Regions from separate parts of the Streptomyces griseoaurantiacus genome, predicted to be linked through region 2. Evidence: riboswitches for the same ligand, from Rfam matches in the RefSeq annotation. Region 2 holds a riboswitch; each other region holds the start of a gene.
The links. Region 2 has a riboswitch for cyclic di-AMP ahead of OHB09_RS33320 (NlpC/P60 family protein). Riboswitches for the same ligand answer to the same signal wherever they lie in the genome.

Region 1: it holds a riboswitch for cyclic di-AMP, as region 2 does, so the genes downstream of both, OHB09_RS13085 (LysM peptidoglycan-binding domain-containing protein) here and OHB09_RS33320 (NlpC/P60 family protein) in region 2, are expected to answer to the same signal.
Region 3: it holds a riboswitch for cyclic di-AMP, as region 2 does, so the genes downstream of both, OHB09_RS25085 (M23 family metallopeptidase) here and OHB09_RS33320 (NlpC/P60 family protein) in region 2, are expected to answer to the same signal.

The regions. Positions count from the first base shown of each region.
Region 1 covers NZ_CP108326.1:2,962,345-2,967,686, forward strand. The annotation lists gene OHB09_RS13070 (DUF501 domain-containing protein) at 1-536, opposite strand, end outside; gene OHB09_RS13075 (FtsB family cell division protein) at 622-1,101, opposite strand; gene eno (phosphopyruvate hydratase) at 1,239-2,528, opposite strand; gene OHB09_RS13085 (LysM peptidoglycan-binding domain-containing protein) at 2,869-3,582, opposite strand; cyclic di-AMP (ydaO/yuaA leader) riboswitch at 3,587-3,776, opposite strand; gene OHB09_RS13090 (LysM peptidoglycan-binding domain-containing protein) at 4,045-5,049, opposite strand; gene OHB09_RS13095 (cytochrome P450 family protein) at 5,238-5,342, opposite strand, start outside.
Region 2 covers NZ_CP108326.1:4,473,338-4,478,679, forward strand. The annotation lists gene OHB09_RS20000 (SRPBCC family protein) at 1-196, shown strand, start outside; gene OHB09_RS33320 (NlpC/P60 family protein) at 217-2,598, opposite strand; cyclic di-AMP (ydaO/yuaA leader) riboswitch at 2,607-2,779, opposite strand; gene OHB09_RS20010 (ATP-dependent DNA helicase) at 3,180-5,342, shown strand, end outside.
Region 3 covers NZ_CP108326.1:5,639,900-5,645,241, reverse strand. The annotation lists gene OHB09_RS25100 (bifunctional acetate--CoA ligase family protein/GNAT family N-acetyltransferase) at 1-280, opposite strand, end outside; gene OHB09_RS25095 (HPr family phosphocarrier protein) at 410-691, shown strand; gene OHB09_RS25090 (GntR family transcriptional regulator) at 896-1,582, opposite strand; gene OHB09_RS25085 (M23 family metallopeptidase) at 1,781-2,539, opposite strand; cyclic di-AMP (ydaO/yuaA leader) riboswitch at 2,553-2,707, opposite strand; gene OHB09_RS25080 (M16 family metallopeptidase) at 2,967-4,355, opposite strand; gene OHB09_RS25075 (M16 family metallopeptidase) at 4,352-5,342, opposite strand, start outside.

The DNA of each region.
Region 1 (5,342 bases), 1.5 Mb from region 2:
TTCTCGTCCTTCTCGCACGCGTCCGGGACCGTCACGCACGCTCCCTTGCGCCACCACTGCGGCAGCATCGCGAGCGCCTCGTCGCCCAGCGGGTTGACGCCGGGACCGGCGGCCAGCGCGTGCGCCACGAGGACGTGCAGGCACTTCACCCGGTCGGGCATGCCGCCCGCGCTCGGGAAGCCCTTCAGCTCCTCGATCTCGTCCCGGCGCCGCAGGTAGTCCTCGTGGGCGGCGCGGTAGGCCGCGGCCAGCTCCGGATCCTCGGCGAGGCGTTCGGTCATCTCCTTCATGACACCGTTCGCCTCCAGCGTGCCGATCGCGGAGTTCGCCCGCGGGCACGTCAGGTAGTACAGCGTCGGGAACGGCGTGCCGTCGGGCAGCCGCGGTGCCGTCTCGACCACGTCGGGCTGCCCGCACGGGCACCGGTGCGCGATCGCGCGCAGCCCGCGCGGCGGCCGGCCGAGCTGCTGCCGGAAGGCCTCGACGTCGGCATCGGTGGGCCCGGTGCGCGGGGTGGTCGGCGGAGGGGTTTCCATGCGCGTACGAGAGTCTCTCTGTCCGTGGCGGCGCGGGCCCGAGGGGCCCGGCGCCGGTTTCTTGCCGTACGAGAACCGTACTGTCTCACCGGCGTACGGCCGCGTCCGCCCGGTCGACGCCGTCCCACAGGTTGGCGTACCAGGGGCGCGCCGCCGTTCCGCCCTCGGAGCGGGTACGGGTGGCGGCGCCGGGCTCGGCGACGACGTAGCCGGTCTCCCCCGGCATCACGTAGTGCAGCCGCAGCCGGATCTGCTGTTCCGCGTAGGCGTCGTCCTGCCAGCGGGCCTTGAGGTCGCGCAGTTGCTCCACCCGCTCGCGGGCCTGCCGCTGCTCGCGTTCCTCGTCGGCGATCCGGGCCCGCTGGGAGACGTACTGCCGCATCGGGTAGGCGAGCGCCACGATCATCGTGCACAGCACCAGGGCGAGCAGGGCCGCGCGGCCGGTGAGCCGGGAGCGGCGGGCCTGGCGCCGGGTCTGCGAACGGTAGACCCGGGCGGCCGTCTGCTCACCGAGCAGCCGCAGCCTGGTCGCGGTCGAGAACCGGTCCCGGTCCTTCGCGGCCATGTCCTCCGCCTCCCGTCGCGCTCACGCCTGCCGTCTCATGCGTACGTCCCCGCACACGGTACGGGACCGGGTACGGGGACGTACGTACGACGCCGCCCACGGGCGCCGCTCGCTCACGAGGGCGCCCGCGGTGGGGCTCACTGTCCGGCGGAGCGGAACCGGGGGAACGCCGAGCGGCCGGCGTACACCGCGGCGTCGTCGAGGATCTCCTCGATGCGCAGGAGCTGGTTGTACTTGGCGACGCGCTCGGAGCGGGCCGGGGCGCCGGTCTTGATCTGGCCGCAGTTGGTGGCGACGGCCAGGTCGGCGATGGTGACGTCCTCGGTCTCGCCGGAACGGTGGGACATCATGCACTTGAAGCCGTTGCGCTGGGCGAGCTCCACGGCGTCCAGGGTCTCGGTCAGCGAGCCGATCTGGTTGACCTTGACCAGCAGGGCGTTGGCGGTGCCCTCCTCGATGCCGCGGGCCAGGCGCTCGGGGTTGGTGACGAACAGGTCGTCACCGACGAGCTGGACCTTGTCGCCGAGGCGGTCGGTGATGGTCTTCCAGCCGGCCCAGTCGTCCTCGAACAGCGGGTCCTCGATGGAGACGAGCGGGTACGCGTCGACGAGCTCCGCGTAGTAGTCGGTCATCTCGGCCGCCGTGCGGTCCTTGCCCTCGAAGGAGTAGACGCCGTCCTTGTAGAACTCGGAGGCGGCGACGTCGAGGGCGAGGGCGATCTGGTCGCCGGGGGTGTAGCCGGCCTCCTTGATGGCCTCGAGGATGAGGTCGAGGGCCTCGCGGTTGGAGCCGAGGTTCGGGGCGAAGCCGCCCTCGTCGCCGAGGCCGGTGGCCAGGCCCTTGTTCTTCAGGACCTTCTTCAGCGTGTGGTAGACCTCGGCGCCCCAGCGCAGGGCCTCGGAGAAGGACTCCGCGCCGATCGGGGCGATCATGAACTCCTGGATGTCCACGTTGGAGTCGGCGTGCGAGCCGCCGTTCAGGATGTTCATCATCGGCACCGGCAGCAGGTGCGCGTTGGGGCCGCCCAGGTAGCGGAAGAGCGGCAGGTCGCTGGCCTCGGAGGCGGCGTGGGCGACGGCGAGCGAGACGCCGAGGATGGCGTTGGCGCCGAGGGAGCCCTTGTTGTCGGTGGCGTCCAGGTCGAACATGGCCTGGTCGATCAGACGCTGCTCGGTGGCGTCGTAGCCGACCAGCTCCGGGCCGATCTGCTCGATCACGGCGAGGACGGCCTTCTCGACACCCTTGCCCAGGTAGCGGCTCGGGTCGCCGTCACGGAGTTCGATGGCCTCGAAGGCACCGGTGCTGGCACCGGAGGGAACGGCGGCACGACCCGTGCTGCCGTCGTCGAGGCCGACCTCGACCTCGACCGTGGGGTTGCCTCGGGAGTCCAGGATTTCCCGGGCTACGACGACGTCGATGGACGGCACGAGCATCTCCTTCTGGGATGTGACGCGGGTACGCCGGGCCCTCGGGGCCCGACGCGGGGCGCGGAGCCGGGGTGGCTCGCGCTCCCGAGCCTAGCCGTCTCAGGCGGCGGCACCGGTGTGTGGCCCACTTGCCGGGCAGAAGTGTGGGTGAATTGTTTCCTGACGGAACAAAATGAGCGGGGGTGGGTATCAGGAGAGCGCGCGCACCCGGCGGTCCGTCCGGGGCTCCGCGGCCCCCCGGGTCCGGACATGCCCCACCCCCGGCGCGTACGGGGGAGAGGCGCCGGGGGTGGGGGACCCGTGGGGACGGGGGCCGGCCCCGCGAGGGGGCCGGGGAGGGTCAGCTCAGGTGGAGCTGCTGGCCCGGGAAGATGACGTCCGCGTCGTCCACGATGTCCTTGTTCAGCGTGAACAGCTTCTGCCAGCCGCCCTTGACGTGGTGCTCGGCGGCGATGCCGCTCAGCGTGTCGCCCTTGACGACCTTGTACTCGCCGTCGCCCTTCTCGACCTTCTTGCCGGTGGGCGTGGTGACGGTCTTCTTCGCGGCCGGACGCTCCTGGGAACGGGAGGCGTGCTGCTCGGTGGACGAGGAGCTGCTCGACGAGCCCGCGCTGCTGGAGCTGCCGGAGTTGCTCGACCCGTTGGAGGACGAGCCGCTGGAGGCGGCGGCGCCGTCGTAGGCGGCACCGGTCAGACCCTTGCCGCACACCGGCCAGGCGCCCTTGCCCTGGCCCGCGAGGACCTTCTCGGCGACGGCTATCTGCTGCGACTTGGAGGCCAGGTCGGCACGCGCGGCGTACGCGGTGCCGCCGTACGCGGCCCAGGTGGAGCTGGTGAACTGCAGCCCGCCGAAGAAGCCGTTGCCGGTGTTGATGGACCAGTTGCCGCCGGACTCGCACTGGGCGACGGCGTCCCACTGGGAGGCCGTGGCGGCGGAGGCGTTGCCGGCCGCCATCAGCGGGGCGGCGACGGCGGCACCGGTGACGCCGGCGAGCGCGACGACACGGGTGGCCTTGGACGGACGGCGGTGCTTGCCCTTGCTGGAAAACAGCATGGAGAGATCCCCTCACCGACGCCTGCGAGGTGAGCTGTCGGGTTCGGGCCGGTTGAGTTGCCCGGTCGCGCGCCGCTTGTGGCGCACGACTTCACCCCAAGCCGTGTCCGGCCGTCCGGGACCACGTGGTGGTCCGGCCGCCGGGCCCGGCACTTACCTGGGTCCCCCGCTCCTGCCTACGGCGCTTGACGCGACGACTGTTCCCGTACGGCCGCTGGCAGGATTCGGCGTTGCGACCGTCGGGGCCCGCGATGGCGAGCGGTGACGACCGTAGACATGAGATCCGCCGGATTTCAAAGACGATCAAGGCTTATGAGACTCATCCCACACTTTCGCCGAATCGGACATCAGGGCTGATCCAGGGACCAAACTCCCCTGATTTCGGGTGCACTTCAACCCCGTACGTCCGATTCTTCCCCTGGCGTCCCCGGCGTCCCCCGACGCCCCCGGAACGGGGCGCGCCTACTCGACGACGAGGCTCTGACCGGGCCGGATGACGCTCGGGTCGCTGCCGATGGCGTCCTCGTTGGCCTGGTAGAGGGCCTGCCAGCCGCCGTCCACGTCAAGGGAGTCGGCGATGGAGCCGAGGGTGTCGCCGTGGCGGACCGTGTAGGTGGAGCCGTCCTCGGCACTGCTGCCGCGGTGCCGGCCGGTTCCGTCGGCGATGAGGGTGTTGGCCCCCTTCGTCCCGTCGACGGCGCCCGTGTCGACGAGGGCCGAGGAGCCCGGGCTCTGCCGGTAGTGCTCCGAGGCGCTCCCCGAGGACCGTCCGGCCGAGGAATCGCCGGACTTGTCGCTGGTTTCCGGGGATGTGGTGGATTTGCCGCCGGAGCGGGAATCGCCGGACGCGCGGGAGGAGTCCTCGCCCTTCTTGCTCGGACTCGCGCTCGCCTTTCCGGACGCCTCGTCGGACGTGCTGCCGGATTTCCCGGAGGACTTGCCGGAGGATTCGGAGGACCCCGAGGAACCCGAAGAGGCGGACGAATCGGAGTTTCCGGACGAGTTGTCCAGGCCGAGGTCCAGCCCGGAGCCGGACTTCCCGGACTCGCCCGAGCCGCTGCCGAGGCCCGTGTCGACGTCCGCGGAACCGGAGTCCTTGGAGAGCCCGGACAGCGGGCCGCAGGTGGGCCAGGCGGCGACGCCCTCGGCGGCGAGGATCTTCTCGGCGACGGCGATCTGCTGCGAACGGCTGGCCTTGTCGGGGCTCGGCGCGTAGTCGAGGCCGCCGTAGTGGTTCCAGTCGTCCTGCGACAACTGCAGGCCGCCGTACAGGTCGTTGCCCGTGTCCGCGCTCCAGGAGCCGCCGCTCTCGCACTCCGCGACGTGGTCCCAGGTGGAACCGCTGGCCGCGCTCGCGCCCGTGGCGCCGAGCAGGGGGATGGCGATGGCGGAGCCGGTCACGCCGGCCGCGACGAGGAGGGCCGGAGCCTGACGGGGGCGACGGTGACGACCGTTCCCGGAGAGCATGCGGTTGCCTTTCACACGACAGCGGTGACCCAACGCGGCGATCCGGGGGACCGCCTTGTTGATGCGTGAACGTATAGCCAGTACAACACCGGTTACAAGTTAATGCAGCGCAGATCACGTGAAGATCACAGAGTTGAGGAACTGTCACTTTTCGTGTCCGGGCGGGTTTATGCGCAACCGATGCCCACTCAATTCGGGACGGGTGCGAACTCCACGGGCAGCGTGCGCAATCCGCGCATGATGAGGCCTCCACGCCACCGCAATTCGGTGGAATCCACCGCGAGCCGGAGGTC
Region 2 (5,342 bases):
GGGCGGCCCCTTCCGCTCCTACCGCGGCGTCATCGAACTCGTCGAGGCGCCGGGGGGCGGTACCGACATCACCTGGTCGGCGACCTTCGTGCCGAAGGTTCCCCTCACGGGTCGCCTCCTGCGGCGGTACCTCACCGGCTACATGCAGCGGATGGCCGACGGACTGGCGCGGTACGCCGGCCGATCCGACATCTGACCGAGTCGTCAGGCGAGCCGTCAGGCGAGCCGTATGACGCCGCGGACCGCCGCCTCGCCGTCGAAGTACACCGACTCCTCCCGTACGTAGGCGCCCGGGCGGGGGGCGTGGATCATCATTCCGTTGCCCGTGTAGACGCCCACATGGCTGAGGTCCTCGTAGAAGAAGACCAGGTCACCGGGGTGAGCGGCGGCGAGCGGGACGGTCGTGCCGCACCGGGCCTGCTCGGCGGGGGTCCGCGGGAGCAGGAACCCGGCGGCCTTCCAGGCGGCCTGGACGAGACCGGCGGCGTCGAAGGAGCCGGGACCGGTCGCGCCCATGACGTACGGCCGTCCGGTCTGCGCCCGGGCGAAGGCGGCGGCGGTCGCGGCCTTGTCGACGGCGGGAACGCCGGCGCCCGCCGCGGGGACGGCCGACGTGGGGGCGGGTGTGACGGTGCCGTGCGAGGCCGGTCCCTGGGAGGCGGTCGGCGCTTGCGGGGCGGCGGTGGGGACGGCGCCCGTGGGGCCGATGGCCGGGATGCTGCCCGTGCTTTCGATGGTCGGGAGGGAGTCGCCCCGGCCGGCGGGCGCGTACGTGCCGGCGCCCGCGGCGGCCGGGAAGGCCACGGTGACGCCTGTGGCGGGGGCCGGACCGGTGAGGGCGGCGGCCGGCGCGGGGCCGGCGGTGGGAGCCTGCGCGAGGCCGCCGGTGGCGGGGTACGCGCCGAGCCCGCCGGTGCCGGGGAGCCCGCCAGTGGTCCCCGGGAAGAAACCGGTGGTCCCCGGGGCGGAGAAGGAGCCGATGCCGTCGGCGGCCGGGAAGCTGCCGGTGCTGCTCACGCCCGGCAGCCCACCGCCGCCGTTCGCGGCGGGGTACGCCGGGGCCACGTCCGCCGGGAACGCACCGGTGCCGCCGGTGGCCGGGTAGGCCGGGGCGGCCGGGTAGGCGTTGCCCGCACCGGGGTCCCCGGCGGCCTGGTACGCGACCGGGAGCGCTCCGGTGCTGTCGCCCGCGGGATACGGGGCGGTGCCGCCGGTGGCCGGGAAGCCGCCGGTGCCGTCCACGGCGGGGTAGGCCCGCGTGTTGTCCACCGCCGGGAAACCGCCGGTGCCGTCCACCGCCGGCCAGGAGCCGATGCCGTCGACCGCCGGGAAGGAGCCCGTGCCGTCCGTGCCCGGGTACGAGTAGGCGGTGCCGAGGGCCGGGATGGAGCCGGTGCCGTCGACCGCCGGCCAGGAGCCCGTGCCGTCCGTGCCCGGGTACGAGTAGGCGGTGCCGAGGGCTTGGAAGGAGCCCGTGTCGTCGGCCGGGGGGAACGCCCCGGTGGCGCTCGCGCCGCCGGTGGAACCCATGCCGTTCACCGCCGGGAACGATCCTGTCCCGCTCACCGCCGGGAACGCGCCGGTGTCCGTGCCGGGGTACGCGCCGGAGCCACCGGCGCCCGGGAAGGTGGCCGTGCCGGCACCCATCGCAGGGAAGGAACCCGTGTTCTCCATGCCCGGGTAGGCACCCGTGGCGCCCACCGCCGGGAACGACCCGGTGGCGCCCACAGTGGGGAAGGACCCCGTGCCGTCGACGGCAGGGAACGAACCCGTGCCGTCCACCGCCGCGAAGGCGGAGGCCGTACCGCCCGTCGTCGTGTACGCACCGGACGGCGCCCCCTGTCCCGGGGCGAGCTCCTGCACGGGGGACGCCCACGAGGGCGACTGCTGCTGGGTCTGTGCCCGCGCGGGCGATGCGCTCTCGAGTGCCGCACGTGCTCCGCCGGTCCGCTGCGACAGCAGACCGCGCGCGGTGGCGAGCTTGCGCTGCGTCGCCTCCTTCGAGGTCCGCGGCGACCGCTGAGGCGCGCTCGCCGAGACCGGCTTCCTCGGCGACGGCAGTGCCGGCAGCTCCCGCCCCGCGGTGCCGGGCCCGAGTGCCGGCGTCTCGCGGGAGGCGCCCAGCGCCGGGGTTCCGGACCTGCGCCGTTTCTCCGTCGCGGCGATGAGCTCGGCGACGGTCCTGTCGATCGAGGACTGGCGCAGGCCCTGCGGCCGCCCGGCGCCCGGACGCCCCGTGGACCGGCCGGGCGCCGGTCGGTCGGAACTCCGGTCGGCCGGCAGCACCGCCGGGACGGACGGGCCCAGCTTGGCGCGTGCCGTGTCCAGCCACTGCGAACGCTTGGCGGCCTCCGCCGCGGCCCCCGACCGCTGCCGCTCCTTGGCGGCCAGGACGCGCGTCGCGTTGTACGTCTCCGTGGCCGTCTCGACCCGCTGGTACAGGCTGTCGATCCGCTGCTGGACCTCCGCGCGGCTCGGCGCCGGCGGTTCGGTCCCGGAAGCGGAGTCCCCCGAGCCGTTGTCCCCTGCGGGAGCCACGGGGACCGCCGGGTACGCCGGGCGCGCGACGGCGGGAAGCGGTTTCTGGTCCGACGCCAAGAGAGGCGACTCCTTCCGTACGCCGCCTACCGGGTTAGCTGTCGGATTCGGGCGGATGGTTCCGGAAGGACTGCCCTACGGCCCGTGCGCGCGGGGCGGTGGGCCGATTCACCCCAGGTCTCGGTTGGGTCCCCGGTTCCGGCTGCCCGCGGGGGCGGGCCGGATTCGGCGGAGGCCGCGCGGCCCGGCGACGTTCGCCGGTTGCGTCGCGCGACCTGCCCGGCACGGTAGCCAACTTGTGTGCCTCGTGTGAAGGTCGAAGTGCGTTATGTCCGATACATTTTTGTGACCTTCGCGTGAGGATTCGGTTGCCGACGGCGGCGCGGGCCAACGTGCGGAACCGTTCCGGCAGTTGCCCGTCCGCCGGCCCCTTCCGCGCTCGTCTCGCGGTCACCAGGGGTGATGGCGCCGAGGTGGCGCCTCGGTGGCCGGCCGGGGGGATGCCGGCCGGGAGGCCCGCCGGGCACCGGCGCCCCGGCTGAGAGGTTCGTCACGCGGGGCGCTCCGCCGCCCCGGGGTTGCGGGCGGAGTTCCCGAGGGGGCGGCCGGTTGTCGGTGGGGCGCCCTAGACTCGGAGAGCGATGAGCAGCCTCTTTGACGACAGCTTCCTGGCGGACCTCCAGGCCCCGCGGGCCCACGCGGAGGAACCCCCGCCACCGCCCGAGGACGAGCACGTGCCGGAGCCGATTCCGGACGACCTGTTCGGCGGGAAGTTCGACACGCCCCCGGGCGGCTGGGGGGCCCGAGCGGGGGAGTCCGAAGGCGGAGGCGGCTACTACCGCAACGGCGCCCCCCGCCCCGTCCTGGACGCGGCGGCCCTGCTGGACGGCCTGAACGAGAACCAGCGTGCGGCCGTCGTGCACGCCGGATCCCCTCTGCTCATCGTCGCGGGTGCCGGCTCCGGCAAGACCCGTGTGCTCACCCACCGCATCGCGCATCTGCTGGCGGAGCGGAACGTCCACCCCGGCCAGATCCTCGCCATCACCTTCACCAACAAGGCCGCGGGCGAGATGAAGGAGCGCGTCGAGCAGCTCGTCGGCCCGCGCGCGCACGCGATGTGGGTGATGACGTTCCACAGCGCCTGTGTCCGCATCCTGCGCCGGGAGAGCAAGCGGCTCGGCTTCACCTCCTCCTTCTCGATCTACGACGCCGCCGACTCCAAGCGCCTGATGGCCCTCGTCTGCCGTGATCTGGACCTCGACCCCAAGCGCTTCCCGCCGAAGTCCTTCAGCGCCAAGATCAGCAACCTGAAGAACGAGCTGATCGACGAGGAGGACTTCGCGGCGCAGGCCGCCGACGGTTTCGAGAAGACGGTCGCCCAGGCCTACGCGCTCTACCAGTCGCGGCTGCGCGAGGCCAACGCGCTGGACTTCGACGACCTGATCATGACGACGGTCAACCTGCTGCGCGCGTTCCCGGACGTCGCCGAGCACTACCGCCGCCGCTTCCGGCACGTCCTGGTCGACGAGTACCAGGACACCAACCACGCCCAGTACGCCCTCGTGCGTGAACTGGTCGGCACCTCCGAGCACCCGGTCGACGTGCCGCCGGAGGCCCAGGTGCCGCCCGCCGAGCTGTGCGTCGTCGGTGACGCGGACCAGTCGATCTACGCCTTCCGGGGCGCGACCATCCGCAACATCCTCCAGTTCGAGGAGGACTACCCGGACGCGACGACGATCCTGCTGGAGCAGAACTACCGCTCCACGCAGACGATCCTGTCCGCCGCCAACGCGGTCATCGAGCGCAACGAGTCCCGCCGACCCAAGAACCTGTGGACCAACGCGGGCTCGGGCGCGCAGATCACCGGCTACGTCGCCGACACCGAGCACGACGAGGCCCAGTTCGTCGCCGAGGAGATAGACCGCCTCACGGACGCGGGCGAGGCCAAGGCGGGTGACGTCGCCGTCTTCTACCGCACCAACGCACAGTCCCGTGTCTTCGAAGAGGTGTTCATCCGCGTCGGCCTGCCCTACAAGGTCGTCGGCGGCGTCCGCTTCTACGAGCGCAAGGAGGTCCGGGACGTCCTGGCCTACCTGCGGGTCCTCGCCAACCCGGAGGACTCCGTGCCGCTGCGCCGGATCCTCAACGTGCCCAAGCGGGGCATCGGCGAGCGCGCCGAGGCGATGATCGACGCCCTCGCGCAGCGCGAGCGGATCAGCTTCCCGCAGGCGCTGCGGCGGGTCGACGAGGCGTACGGCATGGCGGCCCGCTCCGCCAACGCCGTCAAGCGGTTCAACGTGCTGATGGAGGAGCTGCGCACGGTCGTCGAGTCCGGCGCGGGCCCGGCGACGGTCCTGGAGGCGATCCTCGAACGCACCGGCTACCTCGCCGAGCTGCAGGCGTCGACGGACCCGCAGGACGAGACCCGGATCGAGAACCTGCAGGAACTCGCGGCCGTCGCCTTGGAGTTCGAGCAGGAGCGGGGTGGTGCGGCCGGTGCCGGGGACGGGACCGGGGCCGTGACACCGGACACCGCCGCGCCCGCCGATGCCGCGACGGCCGGCACCGGTGCCGGGGGTACGGAAGCCGAGGGCGCGGACGCCGCCGTCACGACCGGCGCGGCCGCCGGAGCTGCGGCGGCCACCGGCGGCACCCTCGCGGAGTTCCTCGAGCGGGTCGCCCTGGTCGCCGACTCCGACCAGATCCCGGACGAGGAGGAGGACGGTTCGGGCGTCATCACGCTGATGACCCTGCACACCGCCAAGGGCCTGGAGTTCCCGGTCGTCTTCCTCACCGGCATGGAG
Region 3 (5,342 bases), 1.2 Mb from region 2:
GCACGGTGGCGATGAACTCGCCCCCGACCGTGGCCGCGAGCCCCACGCGGTCGACGAAGTCGTGGTGGGTGAAGCGGTGCACGTCCTTGGCGGACAGCCGCGGGTACGGGGCGAAGAAGCGGTAGTACTTCGACTCCTCGGACACCTGTTCGTAGAAGCTGACCAGGCGCTCGGCATCGTCCACCGTGATGGGCCGGATCCGCGCGGTGCCGCCGTCGCGCAGCACCACGTCGGCCTCCCAGTGGGCGGGATACTCGTGCCGGTCCGACGGGCTCTGCATGGGCCCCAGCGTACGGCCCGGCACCGACAAGCACGCGTCCCGGAGCCGACCGCACGCCGGGGAGCCACCGTGTGGAACACTGGGCAGTGGTCTAGACAACCTGGCACACACCTGAAGGGCTGCATCACCATGGCTGAGCGCCGCGTCAACATCGGCTGGGCCGAGGGCCTCCACGCCCGCCCCGCCTCCATCTTCGTCCGGGCGGCCAGCGCCACCGGCGTCCCCGTGACGATCACCAAGGCGGGTGGCACCCCCGTCAACGCCGGCTCGATGCTGGCCGTGCTCAGTCTGGGCGTCCAGGGCGGCGAGGAGGTCGTCCTCGCCTCCGACGCCGCGGGCGCCGACGAGGCCCTCGACCGCCTGGCCAAGCTCGTCGCCGACGGCCTCGAGGAGCTTCCCGAGACGGTCTGAGCGCTCGTCCCGGTGCGGTGGAGCCGCGTCGCCCTCGAGGCGGCGCGGCTCTCGCTTTTCCCTTTGCCGCTCCGCTCTCCCCCGCTCTCGCGCTTTTCCGTCGGCCGTTCAATTCACGGGCGCGGACGGACACGAATAAGGGCAGCGGAAAAGAAAAGGAGGCCCGCTCCTCCCATTCGCTCCCCTTTGTATACGGCGCGCGCGTTAATTCCGCGGGCTCGCAATGTTTACGGCTTGTTGCGAAGTGCTCACGTCCGCTCCCGTCGGGGCGGGGCGCAGGCGGTGGGCGGCGGCCGCGCGTTCGGTGTGCCGGGCGGTGAGGGTGCGGGCGCGTTCGCCGTCGCCGCGGGCGATCGCGTCGACGACGGCGGCGTGCTCCGCCCAGTCGGTCACCGGGTCCGCCGGCGCCCCGGCCACGTACATCCAGGCGATCTTGTGCCGGAGCTGGGCCAGGGTGCTGCTGAGCGCCGGGCTCCCGGCGGCCTGGGCCAGCGTGTCGTGGAACCAGCCGTCCAGGGAGCGCAGGTCCTCGCTGCTGCCCTGGCCGGCCCGCTCCCGGCCCAGTCTGACCAGGCCGCGCAGCACCTTCAGATGCGCCTCGGTGCGCCGCTGGGCGGCCCGTGCGGCGCCGAGCGGTTCCAGCAGGACGTGCATGTCCAGCAGGTCGGCGGCCTCCTGCCCGGTGGGCTCGGCCACGCAGGCGCCCGCGTGCCGGCGGGTGACCACGAACCCCTCGGCCTCCAGCGTGCGCAGCGCCTCGCGCACGGGGACGCGGGAGACGCCGTAGCGTCTGGCGAGGACCTCCTCGGTGAGCCGGCTCCCGCGTTCGTGGACACCGGCGACGATGTCCTCACGGATCGCCGTGCATACCGAGTGCGCCGGAATACGCATGTCCGACCTCCGCCTGATTTCCGTGCAAACACCGTCGGCCGGCGCATTGCTCGTCCGACTCTATTGCAGACGGGAGGAATTTCCGACGGCGATCCCTGATCCATGGTTATTTTTTGGACAGCGGCGGGACAAAAACGGCGACGGCCCCGGCTGCGTGAGCCGGGGCCGTCGTGGCGGGTATGTGTCGGTGCGTGCGCCTCAGACGTTGACGCCGTGTCCGCGCAGGTACGCCACCGGGTCGATGTCCGAGCCGTACTCCGCGGTCGTGCGGGCCTCGAAGTGCAGGTGCGGGCCCGTGACGTTGCCGGTCGCGCCGGACAGGGCGATCTGCTGGCCGGCCGTGACCTGCTGGCCCACCGTGACGCCGATGGACGACAGGTGGCCGTACTGGGTGTAGGTGCCGTCGTTCATCTTGATGACGACCTGGTTGCCGTACGCCCCGCCCCAGCCCGTCTCCACGACGGTGCCGGCGCCGACGGCGTGCACGGAGGTGCCGGTGGCGGCGTGGAAGTCGATGCCGGTGTGGCTGCCGGAGGACCACAGCGAGCTGCTGGCCTGGTAGCCGGTGGAGACGTAGGAACCGGTGATCGGCATGACGAAGGTGTTGAGCCGCTTGCGCTCCGCCTCGCGGGCGGCGCGCTCCTTGGCCTCACGGGCCCGCTCGGCCTTCGCGGCGGCCTCCTTGCGGGCGGCCTCCTCGGCGGCCTTGCGGGCGGCGGCCTTCTCCTGGGCGAGCGCCTGGGCGTCGATCCGGGCGGCGACGCTCTCGCCGATGCCGGCGGCCCGCAGGAGGCCGGTCTGCCCGACCGAGGCGGGCGGCTCGGCGGCGACCGCGGAGCCGGCGAGGGTGCCGACGACGCCGGTGGTCGCGAGGGCCGCGACGCCCACGGCGCCGGTCGTCGTGCGCTTCGTGCGGTCGGCGCGGCGGTGCTTCCCAGGGGCGCGGGTGAACGCCATGAAGGGGCTTGTCCTTTCCTTCCTTCTCGCCTACCGGGTTAGCTGACGGGTTCGGAGCAGGAAGGTCTCCTACGGACACCCTTTGCGGGGGCGCCCGATTCACCCCAGGGACGTGGGTCCCCGGCTCCCCCGGGCTCGCGCCGTAGGGGGACTCGGCGATGGCTGCCCGCTGCCGCGGATGCGGCGCGCTGCCTGACGGACAGCCGGGAAGACGCTAAGCGGACGGCGTTTCAGCGGGCAAACGAGGTAACGGTTTTGTTGCGTATCCCACATGAGCGAAGCGCTCTCTCCTGTGGCAATACGGACAAACTCGCGCCCCTGAGCGGCCTTCAGGGGGCGGGCGAAGCGCCGGCCCCGGCACGCGGAAGGCCCCGGCGACCTCTCGGGTCACCGGGGCCCGGCCCACCACGTCGCCGCGGGAGGCGCGCTACTCGGCGGCCACCACGGTGACCTCGCCGATGCCCAGGGCACGGACGGGCTCCACGATCTGCTCGGCGTCGCCCACCAGGACCGTCACCAGGCGGTCCCCCGGGAAGGCGTTGACGACGGCGGCTGTCGCCTCCACCGTGCCGGTGGCGGCGAGCTGCTGATACAGCGTCGCCTGGTAGTCGTCCGGCAGGTGCTGCTCGACCTGGTCGGCGAGCGAGCTCGCGACGGCGGCCGCGGTCTCGAACTTCAGCGGGGCGACGCCCACCAGGTTCTGCACGGCCACATCGCGCTCGGCGTCGGTCAGGCCCTCCGCCGCCAGGGTGCGCAGCACCTTCCACAGGTCGTCGAGGGCGGGACCGGTGTTCGGGGTGTCCACGGAGCCGCTGATGGCGAGCATCGCCGCGCCGCTGCCGTCGGGCGCGGAGCGCAGCACCTGGGCGAAGGCCCGCACTCCGTAGGTGTAGCCCTTCTCCTCGCGCAGCACGCGGTCGAGCCGCGAGGTGAGGGTGCCGCCGAGGCAGTACGTGCCGAGGACCTGGGCGGGCCACACACGATCGTGCCGGTCGGCCCCGACACGGCCGATGAGGAGCTGCGTCTGGACGGCTCCGGGGCGGTCCACGACGATCACCCGGCCGGTGTCGTCGGCCGTCACCGGGGGCACCGGGCGCGGCTGTCCGGGCGCGCCGGTCCACGCGCCGAGCGTGTCCGCGAGCAGCGCGTCGAGGTCCAAGCCGGTGAGGTCGCCGACGACCACCGCGGTCGCGGTCGCGGGCCGTACGTGCCGCTCGTAGAAGGCGCGGACGGCGGCGGAGTCGATGGCCGAGACGCTCTCCTCGGTGCCCTGGCGGGGCCGGGACATCCGGGAGTCGGCCGGGAAGAGCTGCCGGGACAGCTCCTTGGCCGCGCGGCGGGCCGGGTTGGCGGTCTCGTGCGGGATCTCGTCGAGCCGGTTGCGCACCAGGCGCTCGATCTCGCCGTCGTCGAAGGCGGGGGCGCGCAGCGCGTCGGCGAGCAGGCCGAGCGCCTTGGCGAGCCGCGAGACGGGCACCTCCAGGGAGAGCCGCACACCGGGGTGGTCGGCGTGCGCGTCGAGGGTGGCGCCGCAGCGCTCCAGCTCGGCGGCGAACTCCTCGGCGGAGTGCTTGTCGGTGCCCTCGGAGAAGGCGCGCGCCATGAGGGTGGCGACGCCCTCCTGGCCCTGCGGCTCGGCCTCCAGGGGCGCGTCGAGGAGGATCTCCACGGCGACGACCTGCTGGCCGGGGCGGTGGCAGCGCAGCAGCGTCAGGCCGTTGTCCAGGGTGCCGCGCTCGGGCGCGGGGAACGCCCAGGGCTTCGCCTCGCCGGGCCGGGGCTGCGGGTGGAACTCCATGGTCGCGAGCTCGGTCACTTCGCCGACTCCTCGTTCTCGTCGGTGGCTTCGGCTGCCTCGTCGGTGGCTTCGGCCGCTTCGGGGGCGACCGGCTCGTAGACGAGCACCGCGCGGTTGTCGGGTCGCAGCCGGGCCCGGGCGACGTCCCGGACCTCCTCGGGGGTGACCTCCAGGACGCGCCGGACGGCGGTCAGGGCGAGCTGCGGGTCGCCGAACAGGACGGCGTACCGGCACAGTTCGTCGGCGCGTCCGGCGACCGTGCCGAGCCGGTCCAGCCACTCGCGTTCGAGCTGCGCCTGGGCGCGCTCCATCTCCTCGGCGGTGGGGCCCTCCTCGGCGAACCGGGCGAGCTCCTCGTCGACGGCCGTCTCGATGACGGGCACCTCGACGTCGCCGGAGGTCTTCACGTCCAGCCAGCCCAGGGAGGGCGCCCCGGCGAGACGGAGCAGGCCGAAGCCGGCGGCGACGGCGGTGCGGTCCCGGCGGACCAGGCGGTTGTACAGCCGGGAGGACTCGCCGCCGCCGAGGACGGTCAGGGCCAGGTCGGCGGCGTCCGCCGCCCGCGTGCCGTCCTCCGGGAGGCGGTAGGCGGCCATGAGCGCGCGGGCCGGGACCTCCTCCTCGACGACCTCGCGCAGTTCCCCGCCGATGACGTCGGGGAGGGAGCCGTCGCGCGGGGCGGGCTTGCCGTCGTGCGAGGCGATGGAGCCGAAGTACTTCTCGACCCAGGCGAGCGTCTGCTCCGGGTCGATGTCGCCGACGATCGAGAGCACCGCGTTGTTGGGCGCGTAGTAGGTGCGGAAGAACGCGCGGGCGTCCTCCAGCGTGGCCGCGTCCAGGTCGGCCATCGAGCCGATCGGGGTGTGGTGGTAGGGGTGGCCCTCGGGATAGGCGAGCGCGGTCAGCCGCTCGAAGGCGGTGCCGTAGGGGACGTTGTCGTAGCGCTGGCGGCGCTCGTTCTTGACGACGTCCCGCTGGTTCTCCATGGACTCCTCATCCAGGGCG